DNA from 4 places in the Bradyrhizobium sp. 26S5 genome. Region 1 is predicted to be linked to each of the others. Evidence: riboswitches for the same ligand, from Rfam matches in the RefSeq annotation. Region 1 holds a riboswitch; each other region holds the start of a gene.
The links. Region 1 has a riboswitch for cobalamin ahead of metE (5-methyltetrahydropteroyltriglutamate--homocysteine S-methyltransferase). Riboswitches for the same ligand answer to the same signal wherever they lie in the genome.

Region 2: linked by a shared signal. The riboswitch ahead of metE (5-methyltetrahydropteroyltriglutamate--homocysteine S-methyltransferase) and the one ahead of metE (5-methyltetrahydropteroyltriglutamate--homocysteine S-methyltransferase) in region 1 are both predicted to bind cobalamin.
Region 3: linked by a shared signal. The riboswitch ahead of V5279_RS22370 (ribonucleoside-diphosphate reductase subunit alpha) and the one ahead of metE (5-methyltetrahydropteroyltriglutamate--homocysteine S-methyltransferase) in region 1 are both predicted to bind cobalamin.
Region 4: linked by a shared signal. The riboswitch ahead of V5279_RS40565 (TonB-dependent siderophore receptor) and the one ahead of metE (5-methyltetrahydropteroyltriglutamate--homocysteine S-methyltransferase) in region 1 are both predicted to bind cobalamin.

What each region holds. Positions count from the first base shown of each region.
Region 1 is NZ_CP145948.1:1,516,784-1,520,992, forward strand. It holds partial or broken gene metE (5-methyltetrahydropteroyltriglutamate--homocysteine S-methyltransferase) at 1-1,755, opposite strand, end outside; cobalamin riboswitch at 1,857-2,053, opposite strand; partial or broken gene V5279_RS07180 (helix-turn-helix domain-containing protein) at 2,954-3,145, shown strand; gene V5279_RS07185 (group II intron maturase-specific domain-containing protein) at 3,150-3,764, shown strand; partial or broken gene V5279_RS07190 (IS630 family transposase) at 3,843-4,209, shown strand, end outside.
Region 2 is NZ_CP145948.1:4,815,958-4,820,166, reverse strand. It holds gene prpC (bifunctional 2-methylcitrate synthase/citrate synthase) at 1-819, shown strand, start outside; gene prpB (methylisocitrate lyase) at 830-1,765, shown strand; cobalamin riboswitch at 1,943-2,144, shown strand; gene metE (5-methyltetrahydropteroyltriglutamate--homocysteine S-methyltransferase) at 2,248-4,209, shown strand, end outside.
Region 3 is NZ_CP145948.1:4,825,632-4,829,840, forward strand. It holds gene V5279_RS22360 (PepSY domain-containing protein) at 1-788, shown strand, start outside; gene V5279_RS22365 (hypothetical protein) at 863-1,351, shown strand; cobalamin riboswitch at 1,579-1,795, shown strand; gene V5279_RS22370 (ribonucleoside-diphosphate reductase subunit alpha) at 1,916-4,209, shown strand, end outside.
Region 4 is NZ_CP145948.1:8,572,962-8,577,170, forward strand. It holds gene V5279_RS40565 (TonB-dependent siderophore receptor) at 1-1,762, opposite strand, end outside; cobalamin riboswitch at 1,869-2,064, opposite strand; gene V5279_RS40570 (GTP-binding protein) at 2,309-3,238, opposite strand; gene V5279_RS40575 (amidohydrolase family protein) at 3,240-4,209, opposite strand, start outside.

The DNA of each region.
Region 1 (4,209 bases):
ACAAACGACCAGTTCAAGATCGTTACTGGTCCGGTCAACATCGCCTTCATCGGCCTTTTGGTTAGCGACTGCGCATAGCGCCACCAGTCCACCGTGATCGGCTTCGGCCGTGAGACATCTCCAAACAGGATCGGCGGCCGGACACAGCGCGAGCCATAGGATTGCACCCAACCGTTTTTGGTAAATGCGAAGCCGGAGAGTTGCTCGCCGAAGTACTGCACCATGTCATTGCGCTCAAACTCGCCATGGACGAGCACGTCCAGACCGATGTCTTCCTGCCAACGTACGGCGCGCGCCGTCTCTTCCTTGAGGAACTTGTCGTATTGCTCGTCGCTCATCGCGCCTCGCGCATGCGCCGCCCGGGTATTACGGACCTCTGAGGTCTGAGGAAACGATCCGATCGTCGTGGTCGAGAACGCTGGAAGCCCGAAGCGCTTGCGTTGGATCTCGGCCCGACTGGCAAATGGGCTGGCCCGCCGGCGCATGGCCTGGTTGATCGCACTCAGCCGGACAACGACATTGGCATCTCGGATCTTCGGCGACGTCCCGCGGACGGCTGCGGCACACTCCGATTCCGCAAGAGCTTTCGCAACATTCTGGTCGCCTGCGAGTGCCCGCGCCAAGGTCGCAAGCTCACGCATCTTCTGAACCGAGAAAGCAAGCCAGCTCTTGACGTCGGAGGCGAGCCCGGTCTCGAGTTCAACATCGACCGGCACATGAAGCAGCGAGCAGGATGGGGCGATCTGTACGCGGTCCTTACCAAGCTTCGCAATCGCGGGATCCAGTCGCTGGCGGAGCGCCGACAAATTCGATCGCCAAACATTCCGACCGTCTATGACGCCGAGCGACATGACGAGGTCACTCGCCGCTCGCAATGATCTGGCTCAATAACTCTGGCGCGCGAACCAGATCGACGTGCAGCCCGGCAACAGGCAGGCGCAGGGCAGCGTCCAGATTGTCGCAGAGGCCACCGAAATAGCTTGCAACCATGATCTTGATGGCCGGCCCTTCCTTTGCGAGCCGGCCATAAGCATGTACCAAGGATTTTCGCGAACTCTCATCCAGAACAAGGACTAGGCAAGGTTCGTCGAATTGACCCCAATTTGCCCCGCGTTTGGCCAATTCCTTCAAAAGCTCAATATAGACCGGTATCAGGTCATCTAGCAGTGACAGTGGCTGGAACGCAAGATCGGCACTCTTGCCAAGCTTCAAGAATGTAACCGGCCCGATCAGGACAGGGCGCGTCTGAAAGCCAAGGGCCTTGGCTTCCTCGTACTCCTCGATTGGTTTGCGAGAGGATAGTCTGAAAGTCTGCCCCGGGTGAAATTCCGGGACCATGTAATGGTAGTTGGTGTCGAACCATTTGGTCATCTCCTGCGCGGGTGCGCCATATCCACGCGACGGGTGACCGCAACTCCCATCCTGACCGTCGCATTGTGCCCCGCGTGCCATGGCGAAGTATGTCTTGAGCGAAATGGATCCGGCATTCGTCTCGTAGACTTCTGGGATGGCACCAACCATGACACTGGTGTCGAGCACCTGGTCGTACAGCGAGAAATCGTTCGATGGGATCACGGTGACACCGAGAGACCTCTGGCGAGCCCAATTTGCGGCACGTAGGCCAGCTGCATCCTCGAGCAACTGCTGTTCGGCGATTTTTCCGGCCCAGTAACTTTCGAGCGCAACCTTGAGCTCTCGCCTTGGACCGATGCGTGGCGTTCCGAGTGTGGCAACCGGAAGAGAGAGAAGAGACATAGCGTTAACCCCATATTGGTGGCAAAGGCCATGGCGGACGCAGGCAGAAGAAGCCGCGCGAGCGACCGCTGCTTGGCGCACCACCGGGACACCCGCCGGTGGACGAAGATAGTGGCGGGGCAGGTCTCCTGGCTCGCGGCTCTGCGCTGCTGTCCGGTCTTCCCGAAACCGTCAGGCTTCAGTGCCTTCGTTGGACAGCTCGCCACTCACAGTTGCGGGGACAGCGCCGGAATTGACACCGGCTTCCCTCTTAGCTCCGGCCTAATGAGACCGGAGAACCTCGACACCTTCAATTATCGGCAAAAGGGATATTCCGTCAACCTCGCGTCATGTTGCGATCTGCTAATGTGCCTAGCGGCATGCCCACCGTTCATACTCGATGCAGAAGTCGCTCTACAATCACGGACATCGGATGACATCCCGAAAGTCCCTCCGCGTGGGCAGCGACAAATCCGAATACGCCGCCTTTGCACCGAGGACCACTTGGTCGAACAGACGGCTTTCATGCAAGCTGGCCCCGGTTCATCAAGCACGGCGCGCTGCGCTGCCTTCTCCAAGCAATCAACGATCCACCGAATAAGATAGCATACGCGGCGCGAGGTGGTTCTGTGATGCCAGCCATTTCTGGTAGGCGTCACTCGGACACTTTTTGGCGATACTGCCCAGGCAAGCATATCAACCAAACCAAGGAGACCGGCTCGCAATGAAAATGGCTGTTTGGAGTGCCCTCGGTGTCTTTGCTGTTGCCGTCTCGGCGGTCGGCTTGTTCGGGTTGATGGTAAGACCGCTCTTGAGTAACACCGCTCGACAGTTTCTCTCGAAACTATTGATCGGCTCAGGCCGAGGCTAGCACGGCTCGGCGTCCTCTACCTGCTTGAGGAGGACAGGACTTGCGTCGAAGCCGCATCTTCCGGTCGATTGAAGAGCACGATATGCGCCGGCCGACACGAGCGATCGCGCATGCCGGCGAGTGAATGCTACCATCTTGCCCGCCTGCTTAAAGCGTGCACTTCGGCGGCGTCTGTTCCAAACGCCCGGCGCTGATGGGCGGTTTCGTATCGTTGTGGGCCCTTGAGTGCCAAGCACATCTGCCTGGCGCTGCAACTAGAGCATTTCATTGCTTAACTGAATCGGAGGGGATTCCGGTTTTTGGCGGTTTGTGATTCAAGATGCTGACTGGATTGGAGGCCAGCATCGCATGACCCGACCTCTTTCCCTGGACCTTCGCGAGCGTGTGGTGGCGTCGGTTTTAGCGGGCGAGAGCTGCCGATCTGTGGCGGAGCGGTTTGGTGTTGCGGTCTCGTCGGTTGTGAAGTGGTCACAGCGGCAGCGGGCGACCGGCTCGGTTGCGCCTGGCAACATGGGCGGTCACCGCAAGCCCGTGCTTGATCTGGATGGCGCGGACACATCCCGACCTCCCTTGGTGTCGGTATGCCGACGACGGACTGGTGCACTGCCGGACCGAGCAAGAAGCAGAGGCCATTAGGGCGGAGCTTCAAGCGAGGTTGGAGGTGTGCGGACTTCAGATGCACCCGACAAAGACGCAGATCGTCTATTGCATGGACAACAGGCGTCGGCGAACGTATCAGAGGGTCAAGTTTGACTTTCTCGGATATCAGTTCAGGCCGCGGCAGGTGGCAACGTCACAGCGGAAGGAATTCTTTTGTGGATACACCCCGGCGGTCAGTCCGACAGCTTTGAAGGCCATGCGAGCAACGATCCGAAGCTTGCACATTCCCCGGCAAACGCCGGGGACGCTGGCTGAGCTTGCCCAACAGATCAATCCGCTCCTCCGGGGGTGGATAGGTTATTATGGTCGGTTCAGCCGTTCAGCGCTGTTCTCTCTGGTCGACTACGTCAATCAGAAGCTGAAGGCGTGGATCATGCGAAAGTACAAGCGCTTCCGGCTCCACAAAACCGGTGCTTCGCTGTTCTTGCGAAAGCTGGCTCGGAATAACGCGGAGCTGTTCGTACACTGGCAGTTCTTCGGAACGACCACGTTCACCTGACGGGAGCGGTGTGAACCGAGAGGTTCACGCACCGTTCTGCGAGAGGCCGGGGGTGAAAATCCCCGGCCTACTCACCCTTGGATCAAGACCAGCATGGCCCCTTTGCGGGGCTGGGGCCCCAAGGGCGCACGCCTGCGCGGCTTCGCCCCGCACGGTCACTGGCGTACCCTCACATTCCTCGGCGCGCTCCGCCATGACCAACTCACGGCACCCTGCGTCTTCGACGGCCCGGTCAACGGCGAATGCTTCTGCGCTTATGTGAAGCACCTTCTCCTGCCAACCCTGCGCGAAGGCGACATCGTCATTCTCGACGAGCTCGGAAGCCACAAGTCGAAAGCTGTCAGGCAGATGATCCAGGCTGCTGGCGCCAGGCTCTGGTACCTGCCGCCATACTCGCCCGACCTCAACCCGATCGAACAGGCCTTCTCCAAGATCAAACACTGGA
Region 2 (4,209 bases), 3.3 Mb from region 1:
CACAACACGCCAGGCGCGCGCGACATCGCCGATCGCCTGATGGCCTCGCTCGGCTCGATGTTGCTGTACTGGCACCACTACGCCCACAACGGCCGCCGTATCGAGGTCGAGACCGACGACGATTCGATCGGGGCGCACGTCCTGCACCTGCTGCACGGCAAGCCGCCGTCAGCTTCGCATGAACGCGCGATGCACACCTCGCTCAATCTCTATGCCGAGCACGAATTCAACGCTTCGACCTTCACGGCGCGCTCGATCGCCGGTACCGGCGCGGACCTGTATTCGGCGGTAACCGGCGCGATCGGTGCGTTGCGTGGGCCGAAGCATGGCGGCGCCAACGAAGTCGCCTTCGAGGTCCAGAAGCGCTACGCCACCCCCAACGAAGCCGAAGCGGACATCCGCCGCCGGATCGAGGCCAAGGAAGTCGTGATCGGGTTCGGGCACCCCGTCTATACGATCTCCGATCCCCGCAACAAGGTGATCAAGCAGGTCGCCCGTGACCTCAGCGTCGAGGCCGGCAGCATACGCATGTTCGAGATTGCCGATCGCATCGAGACCGTGATGGCCAACGCGAAGCGGATGTTCGCCAACCTCGACTGGTTCAGCGCGGTCTCCTACCACGCGATGGGTGTGCCGACCGCGATGTTCACGCCGCTGTTCGTGATCTCACGCACTTCGGGTTGGGCGGCTCACGTCATCGAACAGCGGATCGACAACAAGATCATCCGGCCGGCCGCCAACTATGTCGGCCCCGAGAACCGCAGCTATGTCCCGCTGGAGGCGCGCGACTTGCCGCCTGCATCGGTCCGTGCGGCGTAAGGAGAAACACGTGCCCTATCTCGTCGCAGAAGAACTTCCGCGTGAAACCGCCGGCAGCCGCTTTCGCGCGTTGCTGAGGCGCCCGGGCATTCTTCGCCTGCCCGGCACCCACAACGGCATGTCGGCCATTCAGGCCAAGACGGCGGGTTTCGAGGGGCTGTATCTCTCGGGTGCGGCCATGACGGCGTCGATGGGATTGCCCGACCTCGGAATCATCACCGTAGACGAAGTCGCGTTCTTCATCCGCCAGATCGCCCGTGCGTCGGGTCTGCCGCTGCTGGTGGACGGCGATACCGGCTATGGCGAAGCCCTCAACGTCATGCACATGGTGCGCGTCTTCGAGGAAGCCGGTGCCGGCGCGGTCCATATCGAAGATCAGCTCCTCCCCAAGAAGTGCGGCCACCTCAACGACAAGAAGCTGGCGGATGCGCACGACATGGCGGCCAAGGTGGCCGCTGCCGCCAAGGCGCGGCGTGATCTCGTCATTCTTGCGCGAACCGATGCGGCCGCGAGCGAAGGGCTCGATGGTGCGGTCGCCCGGGCCAAGCTCTATATGGAGGCCGGTGCAGACGCGATTTTCCCGGAGGCGCTCAATACGGCCGAGATGTTCCGCGCGTTCGCCAAGCGGATGCCGGGCGTCCCCCTGCTCGCCAACATGACCGAGTTCGGCAAGACGCCCTTCTTCACCGCTTCCGAATTCGAGGAGATGGGCTATTCGATGGTGATCTGGCCGGTGTCGTCGCTTCGGATCGCCAACAAGGCGCAGGAACAGCTTTACGCCGCGATCGCGCGTGACGGCGGCACGCACAAGGCAGTCGATCGGATGCAGACGCGAGCGGAACTATACGCAACGATTGGACTGCACAATTACGAGGCCCTCGATGCTTCCATCGTCCAGACCATTATTCCCGAAGGCATGCCGCAGCGGGTCGCGGGCTCTAGATAGCCCTTCTTTCCGACGCTGTTCGCTCCGGGACACCAACCAGCACCGGCGCCGTCAGGGCCGCGAACCGATTGAAATCGGAACCCAATTCTAGGGGTTTGAGGACAAGCCGGTAACGGGCGATTGAGCAATACCAAGGTGTTTCCAGTCACGGTCATTGACTGCGGCCGGACTTGACCTTAACTCCAGTGCTGTCGTGGTTCTGCGGGCTCGTTTGGCCCGGAGCTAAGAGGGAAGCCGGTTGAAAGCCGGCGCTGCCCCCGCAACTGTAAGCGGTGAGTTGTTGTCCAACAAAGTCACTGAGGCCCGCGAGGGTCTTGGGAAGACCGGACAACAGCACTGACCCGTGAGCCAGGAGACCTGCCTCGACAACAGAACGTACTCGGGCGGGGTGTCTCGGTGGTGCGGTTGCGACCCCGCGCGCCACCTTTTGCCCGGAGTCCAGACGTGTCACGTGGCCCACGCCCCCAACATCGGGGTAAGCCATGTCTATTTCTTCACTTCCCGTCGCAACACTTGGAACACCGCGTATAGGACCGCGCCGCGAACTCAAGTTGGCGCTCGAAAGCTTCTGGTCCGGCAAATCCAGCGAGCGGGCGCTGCGTGAAACGGCCGTCGGCCTGCGCGCCGCCAACTGGGCCCGCCAAAAGTCCCTCGGCGTTAGCGTCATCCCGTCTAATGATTTTTCATTCTACGACCAGGTGCTCGACACCAGCGTGATGGTCGGCGCCATTCCGGAAGTGTACGGCTGGAAAGGCGGCGATGTGTCGCTGGCGACCTATTTCGCGATGGCCCGCGGCGCGCAGGGCTCCGAACACGATGAAAGCTGCGGTCATGCGCATCACGCGCACGGCTCTTCACACGGCGTGCCTGCGCAGGAAATGACCAAGTGGTTCGATACCAATTACCACTACATGGTGCCCGAATTCAGCGCTGGCCAGATCTTCAAGCTATCCTCCTCCAAGGCGGTCGATGAATATCGGGAGGCCAAGGCGCTCGGCTACAAAACCCGGCCCGTCCTGCTCGGACCGGTGACCTTCCTCAGGCTTGGCAAGAGCAAGGACGCGGCGCTGAACCCGCTATCGCTGCTGCCAGTCCTGCTGCCGGTTTACGTCAAGGTTTTGCAGCAACTCGTCGCCGAAGGCTGCGAATGGGTGCAGATCGACGAACCGTGCCTGGTGCTGGACGCAGACCGCGAGACCCAGGGCGCGCTTCAAATGACTTACGCGCTCTTGGCGGAAATGGTGCCGGGCCTGAAGATCATGCTCGCCAGCTATTTCGGCAGCCTGGGCGACAACGCCGATACCGCGCTATCGCTGCCGGTCGCCGGACTTCACATCGACCTTGTGCGCGCGCCGGAGCAACTCGACAAGATCGTCAGCGCCGCACCGAAGGGAATGACCCTGTCGCTCGGTGCGATCGACGGGCGCAATATCTGGCGCTCCAACCTTTCCGCCTTGCTGAAGCGGCTGGAACCGGCGGTCGCGAAGCTCGGCCTGGACCGGGTGCAGATCGCGCCCTCCTGTTCGCTGCTGCATGTCCCGATCGACCTCGAACAGGAAACCAGCCTCGATCCGGACGTGAAGAGCTGGCTTGCCTTCTCGGTGCAGAAGATCGCCGAACTGGCCACGCTGGGCACGGCGCTCGCCGGCGGCCGGGACAAGGTCGCCGACGCGCTGGCAGCATCGGACGCCGCGGCTCGCTCGCGCGAGACGTCGCCGAAGATTCACAATGCCGACGTGGCGAAGCGGATGATGGCGATCGACGACGCCATGCGCCGGCGCCAGAACGTCTTCACGAAGCGATCTGGATTGCAGCGCGCGCGGTTCGGGCTGCCAGCGTTCCCAACCACGACGATCGGCTCGTTCCCGCAGACCACGGAAGTCCGCAATGCGCGGGCCGCCCATGGCAAGGGCGCGATGAGCGATGCGCAGTACGAGCAATTCCTCAAGGAAGAAACCGCCCGCGCCGTACGTTGGCAGGAGGAAATTGGCCTCGACGTGCTGGTGCATGGCGAATTCGAGCGCAACGACATGGTGCAGTATTTCGGCGAGCAATTGTCGGGCTTCACCTTCACCAAGCACGGCTGGGTCCAGTCGTACGGCTCACGTTATGTCCGCCCGCCGATCCTTTTCGGGGATGTTTCCCGCCCCAAGCCGATGACGGTCGAATGGTGGCGTTACGCGCAGTCGCTGACCCAGAAGCCAATGAAGGCCATGCTCACCGGACCGGTGACCATCCTGAACTGGTCGTTCGTCCGCGACGACATTCCGCGCAGCGAGGCGTGCCGGCAGATCGCGCTCGCGATCCGCGACGAAGTGACTGACCTCGAAAAGGCCGGTGCCAAGATGATCCAGATCGACGAGGCTGCCCTGCGCGAGGGCCTGCCGCTGCGGAAGTCGGAATGGAAAACCTATCTCGACTGGGCCGTCGAAAGCTTCCGCATC
Region 3 (4,209 bases), 3.3 Mb from region 1:
CGTTTCTGGCGTCGATCGCCGCCTTGCTTGGCGCGATCCTGGGTATCGCACGTCTGAAGCGGCGGCAGGGCCACCTGACGACGCCGTATCGCGGCTGGCACGCCTTACATCATGTCGTCGGACTGGCAGCAGCCGTTTTCCTGCTCACGTGGATCGTCAGCGGATGGCTTTCGATGGATCATGGACGGCTATTTTCGCGCGGGCAATTGACTGACGCTGAAGCGGCGGTAGCGGTCACCGGGGTCGACATTGCGGGCCTGGCATCGTCAATTTGGCCCCCGGTCTCGCCAGGTGCACGTGAAGTCGAGTGGTTCGCATTTGGCGGACAGCAGTTTCGGCGCGACCGCGTGGCGCTCGACAAACAGATGCTGGTTCGGTCGGGCGTAGCGGCATCTGATCCGACCGGCCTTCTGGGTGCGGACGATGTCACCGGCCTGATGTCGCGCTTGGCGCCTGGATGCGGCGCGCCGGGGGCCGTGCCGGCCGACGACGCCTATGAGGCTGCATCACAACTCCCTTCGGCGCCTGTCTATCGTACGATATGCGGCGACGTCTGGTTCGATGTCGACAGCGTCAACGGCATGGTGTTGCAGCGCCTGGACTCCTCGCGTCGCGCGTATCGCTGGGCTTACCAAGCGCTTCACACGCTTGAGTTTCCGGTTCTCGTGCAGCACCCGGCAACCCGTACGCTGATCGTCGTCGGGCTTTGTACGCTGGGCTTCCTTTTTTCGATCACGGGAATTCTAATTGGCTGGCGAAGATTACTGCTGTCTCTATCCCGATCGTGAAACTATGATTTTCATTACCTTTGTGTCGTGGGGTATTGACCGTGGGGACTGTCCGCTCAATCGAGAGTCAATATTTGGACGTTACACACGAGGGCGAAGCGATCTCTGTGCGCTTTGTTCCGAATACTGATCTGACCGTGGGCTCGCATCGCCGCGCTAGTCAATCGATCAGGTTGGTCAGGACGCAACTGAAGCGGTTTGCCGACGCGGTCGAGACAAAGGATGGAGGGGTCACCGCGCATTTCTTGATGGCCGACATGAACGCCGTTTCGGATTTCATCTCGCGCATCGACGAAAAACTCGATCGCCTCCGCAACGAGAAGATCACGATCAAAATGTTGGAAGAGATCCTGCTTCTCACTCCGCTTGAGCGTCAACGCTGGACGAAAGACGGTCGCCTTCCGGCTGCTGGCAATTCCTACATCGATCGCGGCCAGAAAATTCGGCTGTGGACCTATTCACCCGATGTAGTCGCACGGCTTTGGAAAAACCCGGAGATCATCGAGAACTGGCGGAAGGCGGATCTTGCGAGTGGGTCCGCCTCGGCAGGTCAGTCCGATTGAATTGAGAATCAGGCTTGCGCATCGACGTGGTCGAGAACGTCTCTATCGGGCTCCGACAGAATCGGTGCAGTCTCATCAGCGCCTTTTCCCGTCTCGTTCCGTAGGAACACGGAAGTTCAAACGGTCCCCAATGTGGATAACGGGGCCAAGTTGTCTTCGAACTGTCTTGCGAGGCGGTTTTTTGCGTAAAGGCATTAACCGCCCATTGACACTTCGGGACGAATATCACCACATATAGCTGTCATGGTTCCACCGGATCGCAAGATTTGGTGACTAAGAGGGAAGTCGGTGAATCGCACGTGCTGCGAGATTCCGGCGCTGCCCCCGCAACTGTAAGCAGTGAGTCACTCCCGATTTAAGTCACTGGTGCGCCGTGCGCATTGGGAAGACAGGGCGTGGCGATGACCTGCGAGCCAGGAGACCTGCCGTGACATCAGAACGTCCACGGGCGGGGTGTCCGGCGGTTGCTCGTTTGCCATGCCCGGCGTTCGCCGGCCATGCGATCTGGCGCCTGTCGCAAATCCAGCCCCCATAACAACTGCATTTCTACCACGGGGCCTGCCGATGTCTTTGTCTCTCGATCGCGAACTGGCGAAAGCCACTCCAGTCATTCAGTTGCGTCCAGATTCACATGCCGCGCCGGAAGCCGAGCTTCCGATGCAGGTGATCCGCCGCAACGGGACGGTGTCGCGCTTCGACGCCAGCAAGATTTCGGTCGCGATGACCAAGGCGTTCCTCGCGGTCGAGGGCCACACCGCAGCAGCCTCCCGTCGCGTCCATGAAGTGGTCGAGCAGTTGACGGCGGAAGTCGTCACCGCGCTGTCGCGCCGCATGAGCGAAGGCCGTACCTTCCATATCGAGGACGTGCAGGATCAGGTCGAACTGGCCTTGATGCGCAGCGAGCACCACAAGGTGGCGCGCGCCTACGTGCTGTACCGCGACGAGCGCACCCGGCAGCGTGCCGAGCAGGAGGCCGTCAAGCCGCAGGCCGGTCCGCAATTCAACGTCACGCTCGCCAACGGCAGCAAGGTGCCGCTGGACAATGCGCGGCTTGCTCTGATCGCCAACGAAGCCTGCGCCGGCCTCGAAGGCGTCGACGCCGCCGCCGTGCTCGCCGAAACCCATCGCAATCTCTACGACGGCATCAGCCAGGACGAACTTGCGCTTGCGTCCGTGATGGCCGCCCGTACTCTGGTAGAGCAGGAGCCGAATTACGCCTATGTCAGCGCGCGCCTGCTGCTCGACAAGCTGCGCACCGAAGTGCTGTCCTATGTCGAAGGCACGCCGGCCAACGCCTCGCAGGCCGACATGGCGACGCGCTATGCCGAGTATTTTCCGGCCTATATCAGGACCGGCATCAAGGCCGAACTGCTCGACGCTGACCTCGCACGATTCGATCTGCCCCAGCTTGCGGCGGCGCTGAAGCCGGAGCGCGACCTGTCGTTCCAGTTCCTTGGCCTGCAAACGCTCTACGACCGCTATTTCCTGCACGAGCGCGGCAACCGCATCGAACTGCCGCAGGCATTCTTCATGCGCGTCGCGATGGGCCTTGCCGTGCGCGAGATCGACCGCGAGGCGCGCGCCATCGAGTTCTACAATCTGCTGTCATCGTTCGACTTCATGGCCTCGACGCCAACGCTGTTCAACTCCGGTACGCTGCGGCCGCAGCTTTCGTCGTGCTTCCTCACCACCGTGGCCGATGATCTCGATGGCATCTTCAAGTCGGTCAAGGACAACGCGCTGCTGGCGAAGTATTCCGGCGGCCTCGGCAACGACTGGACCCGCGTGCGCGGTCTGGGCGCCCACATCAAGGGGACCAATGGCGAGAGCCAGGGCGTGGTGCCGTTCCTCAAGGTCGCCAACGACACCGCGATCGCCGTCAACCAGGGTGGCAAACGCAAGGGCGCAGTCTGTGCCTATCTTGAGACCTGGCACATCGACATCGAGGAATTCCTCGACCTGCGCAAGAACACCGGCGACGACCGCCGGCGCACCCACGACATGAACACCGCCAACTGGGTGCCCGACCTGTTCATGCAGCGCGTCGCCGCCGACGGCGAATGGACGCTGTTCTCGCCGGACGAGACGCCCGATCTGCACGACCTCTACGGCAAGCCGTTCGCGGAACGCTATGCGTTCTACGAAGCCAAGGCGGCGAGGGGTGAGATCCGCGTGTTCAAGCAGGTCCGCGCCACCGACCTCTGGCGCAAGATGCTGACCATGTTGTTCGAGACCGGCCATCCCTGGATCACGTTCAAGGACCCCTGCAACCTGCGTTCGCCGCAGCGCCATGCCGGCGTCATCCACTCGTCGAACCTCTGTACCGAGATCACGCTCAACACGTCCGACGACGAGACCGCGGTCTGCAACCTTGGTTCGATCAACCTGCTCAACCACATCAAGGACGGGGCGCTCGACGAGATCAGGCTGAAGAACACGACGATGACGGCGATGCGGATACTCGACAATGTCATCGACATCAACTTCTACACCATTCCGGAAGCGCGCCGTTCCAACCTGCGTCACCGTCCGGTCGGCCTCGGCCTGATGGGTTTTCAGGATGCCTTGCAGGCGATGCGGATCGCGATCGCGTCCGATGCGGCGGTGGCGTTCGCCGACACCAGCATGGAAGCGATCTCGTACTACGCGATCTCGGCTTCGGTGAATCTTGCTGCCGAGCGCGGCAAGTATCCGTCGTTCGAGGGATCGCTGTGGAGCCAGGGCATCCTGCCGATCGACTCGATCGAACTGTTGGCCGACGCCCGCGGTGGCCTCGACATGGACCGCTCCAGCACCCGCGACTGGGCCAGCCTGCGTGCCCGCGTCCGGACCATCGGCATGCGCAATTCCAACGTGAT
Region 4 (4,209 bases), 2.6 Mb from region 1:
CGATCTGATAGCCCGCCAGCGTCCACTCGCCGCGTCCGCCCAGGAACGACTGCTTGACCCCGATCTCGGTCTGCTTGCCGGTGGCGAGCTGGAAGGTCTTTTGCGTGGCCGACAGCGAGATGAGATTGCCAACCGGATCGACGCCGACCGCATACTGACCATAGAACGCGAGGTTCTTGATCGGTTCATAGACCACCCCGGTGCGCCAGCTGGTGCCCGAGAGCGCGACGTCGAAACTGTTCGACGACGTCCGATAGTCGGTGCGGTCGACCTCGGGGCGATCGTACCTGACGCCGGTGACGAGCGACAATTGATCGGTCAGCGACAGACGATCCTCCGCAAACAGCGCGTATTGATTGACGATCGCATTGAAGCCGGGCGATGTCGCAGTGGTCGTCGCGAAGAACGATCCGGGATCGAAGACGTAGGGGTTGACCGACGACGCGCCGCCAAACGGCGAGTTATTGGTGTGGGTGAAGTCGATGTGGTTAACGTCGAATCCCGCAACGAAGCGGTTCTCGAGGCCGAAGATGTGGCCGCTAAAGGTCGCGTCCATCCGGTTGCCGGCCTGCTTCTGGTCGTGGAAGATCTCGATATAGTTGCCGCGATCGATCAAGCTGGTCTTCGGATTCCAGGTGTAGCTCTCGATGTCGCGCCAGTGCCGCTCGCTGGTCAGATAATAGAGCGTGTTGTTGATCTTGATGCCGTCGGCGACGTCCCACTCGGTCTTGAACTGGGTCCAGCTGTCCTGATAGCGGATCGTGCTGTCCAGCGCGTTGTAGTTCTTGAAGCGCAGCGCATCCTGGATCACGCCGTTGATCAGCGGCGTGCCGAAATAGCGCGACGGGCTGCGGTCGCCATAATCTTCCGAGAGAGTGAAGGCGAGATTTTCCGACGCCTGCACCCGCACCGCGGCGGAGACCACCGCGTTCGAGGTCTTGTCGCGATCGACCCAGCCGTCCGACATGTTGCCGGTGGCATTGATGCGGTAGGATACATTGGGATTAATCGGACCGGTGCTGTCGACCGAGAGCCGCCGCGTCATGTTGCTGTCGAGCGAGACCTCGGCTTCGTTGTAGGGCGTGCCCAGCGGCTTTTTCGGAATCACGTTGATGACGCCGCCGATTGCGCCTTCGCCGTACAGCACCGAGGCGGGGCCGCGCAGCACCTCGATACGTTGCGCCGACCAGGTATCGTACGGGAACGTCAGGGTTCCCGAGCCGATGTAGAAGCGCGTGCCGTCATACAGCGTCATCACCGAATTGCTGCCGGCGAAGCCGCGGGTACTGAACGATAGGCCGCCATTGCCGGGAGCCGGCGTTGCGATGAACCCGGCCGCGTCCTGGGTGACGGCATCTGTGACATTATGCTGGCCGCGTTCGGCGATGGTCTGCGACGTGATGATCTCGACGCTTGCCGGCGTCTGCAGCGGCGTTAGATTCAGACGGCTGCCGGTGCTACCCGGCGTGGTGGCGTTGAGCGTGGGCGATGCCGACCCCGAAGCGCCCGACGCTGCGGCGCGCGGCGTGTTGCCGATTGCCGCGGCCGGTGCGGGTCTGGAGCGTGGCCGCGACGACGACGCCGAGTTGCTGCTTCGCGCCGCGGGCTTGGGCGTTTCGGATGCCGAGGGCGAGACCTCGATCGGAGCGAGCCTGGTTGGTGGCGGTGTTTGTGCTCCACCTTCAGCCGGCAGCAGCAGCGATGACAGGGAGCAAACGAGGCCGAGGCGCCAGCGGCGCGCAACGGGAGAAGACGGAGACATGAAAGGACTCGCGGTAACGTGGCACGTCACCGCGAACGCGGACTGGCGCATTGCCCAAAAGGCAGTGCTCCGATCCCACCAGGACGCCCCCGCCCGATGTGCTCGCGTGTGACCACGACTGACGGCAGGTCTCCTGGCTCACGGGTCGTCGCCTGTCGACGCCTTCCCGGACCGAATGGCCCAGTGGCAAATTGACGAAAGGCTCGCCGTTTACAGTTGCGGGGACAGCTGCGGCATTGGGGTTACCCTCGCACCGCATTCCCTTTTGATCCCCGAAGGGAACCGTCGGCGGAAACGATAGGTGGTGCGGGATGGGCTGTCAATTCGGCGCGATTGTCGCGCACGTGCTTTGCGGGACGGTGCTGCGGCGATGACACACGGCCTGTATCGCTGACGCGGAGACCTCCTTAACCCGTCATCCTGAGGAGCCGCGAAGCGGCGTCTCGAAGGATCGACGGCCCGGCTGGTGGCCGTGCACCCTTCGAGACGCGCTACGCGCTCCTCCAGCGACAAAGGCAAAGCCTTTGCGCGGGGGTGACGGAAAACTCAGGTAGCTTCGACGCAGCCTGCCATGATCTCATCGATCTCCGCGCGCGACAGCACGCCGATCTCGGCGATGAACACGATTCGCGTGCGCGGCACGCCAGCCGACGGCACGCCGCCCGCAGCCAAAGTTGCGCGTCCGCCGGCGAGTTGAAACACAGTCAGCCGCCCCGGCTGCTCCACCGTCTCGAACAATCCCTTCGATCGCGCGAGCTTCGGCGCCAGCCTGCCGATCGCCTGCTGCAAGCGCGGCAACCGCACCGGCCGCTCCGACGTCCAGCTCAGCGTTTCGAACCGGTCGGACACCGGCCGTCGCGGCATGGTCTCACGCGGCGCCGGCAAATGATCGAGATCGGCCGGAAACAGTAGTTCGGTGGGCACCTCGCCATGCAGCGCATCGACGACAACCGCCGCCGGCCGCACCGCGCGTACGGCGTCGCGGATCGCGGCGCGCGCGGTGGCATCAGCCAGATCGACCTTGCTCAGCGCCACCACATCGGCCGCCCGCAGCTGCGACCGCAGCAGCGCATCGTCCAGCATCGTCACGGGCTGCGTCGCGTCGACCACGCACAGCACGGTCTCCAGCGGCGCCTCCTTCCAGACCACGGGATCCATCAGGTTGCGCACGATGTCGGAGGGATCGGCGATCCCGCTGGTCTCGATCACGATGAACTCGGGACGCGGATCACGCCGCAGCAAGGTTGCGAGCGTGCGCAGCAGATCGCCCTCCAGCGTGCAACAGATGCAGCCATTGCTCAGGCTGACCACGCCATCGCTGGCGCCCGCGATCAGCTCCGCGTCGATGTTGATCGCGCCGAAGTCGTTCACGACCGCCGCGATGCGCCGCCCTTGCGCATGCGCCAGCAGATGGTTCACGACCGTGGTCTTGCCCGCCCCGAGAAAACCCGCGACCAGCAGGATCGGGACCGGCATATCAGCCTCCGGCGACCGGCCGGCGCACCGGCCGGCCCGGCCGCGCCGCGACATCGAGCACGCCGTCGTTGATCAGCGGCTGACCGCTGACCACGAGGTGCCGCACGCCCTCCGCCGGGCGGTTCATCGCGGAGAAGGTCGCGCGATCGCTCAAGGTCTCGAAGTCGAACACCACGACATCGGCGTCGGCGCCGACCTGCAACCTGCCCTTGGCGCGCATCGCCGGCGTGCTTGCGGACAGGATTTCCGCCGGGATCAGCGCGCATTTGCGGATGCCCTCGAGCAGCGACACTTTCTTGCGCTCGCGCACCCATTCGCGGATGAAACGGGTGAAGCAGCCGGCCGAACGCGGATGCGAGGTGGCATCATCGGGCAGCGGCCAGCCGTCGCCGGTGTAGGGGCGGCCGTCCGACAGCGTCCACGGCATCGCATCGGACGCGATCGCGCCGCCCGGATACAGCACCGCCATGTCGAGCAGGTCGCGATGATGCTGATTGTTCTCGATATCGAGCACATGCCACAGCACCAGCGTGGAGGGTTCTTCGGCCTGCGCCGCCAGCAGCTCCTCGCGGCTGCCGAAGCGGTGACCGTCGGTCACGCGCTGCACCGAATCGTAGCCGAGGCCGTTGCGCTCCTCGAATTTGGGATCGCTGAAGAAGGTCGCCGCCAGCACGGTCGAACCGGTGCCGTAGGGATAGGCCTCCACCGTTATCGGCAGGCCCTGCGCCTGCGCTTTTGCGATCAGCGCTACACAGCGTTCGATATCCGTCTTGCTCGACGAGTTGAAGTGACAGATGTGCATATGCGCGCCGGTGGCGCCGGCATAGCCGATCAGGCGGATATAGGCTTCGGCCGCACTCTCGGGATCGATGCGGGACATGTAGGCGACGTGGGTGAAGGTCGGCACCGCATGCGCCGCCGCCAGTTGGCACACCGCGGTCAATTCCTGCACGCCGGCGCCCGGCGCATAG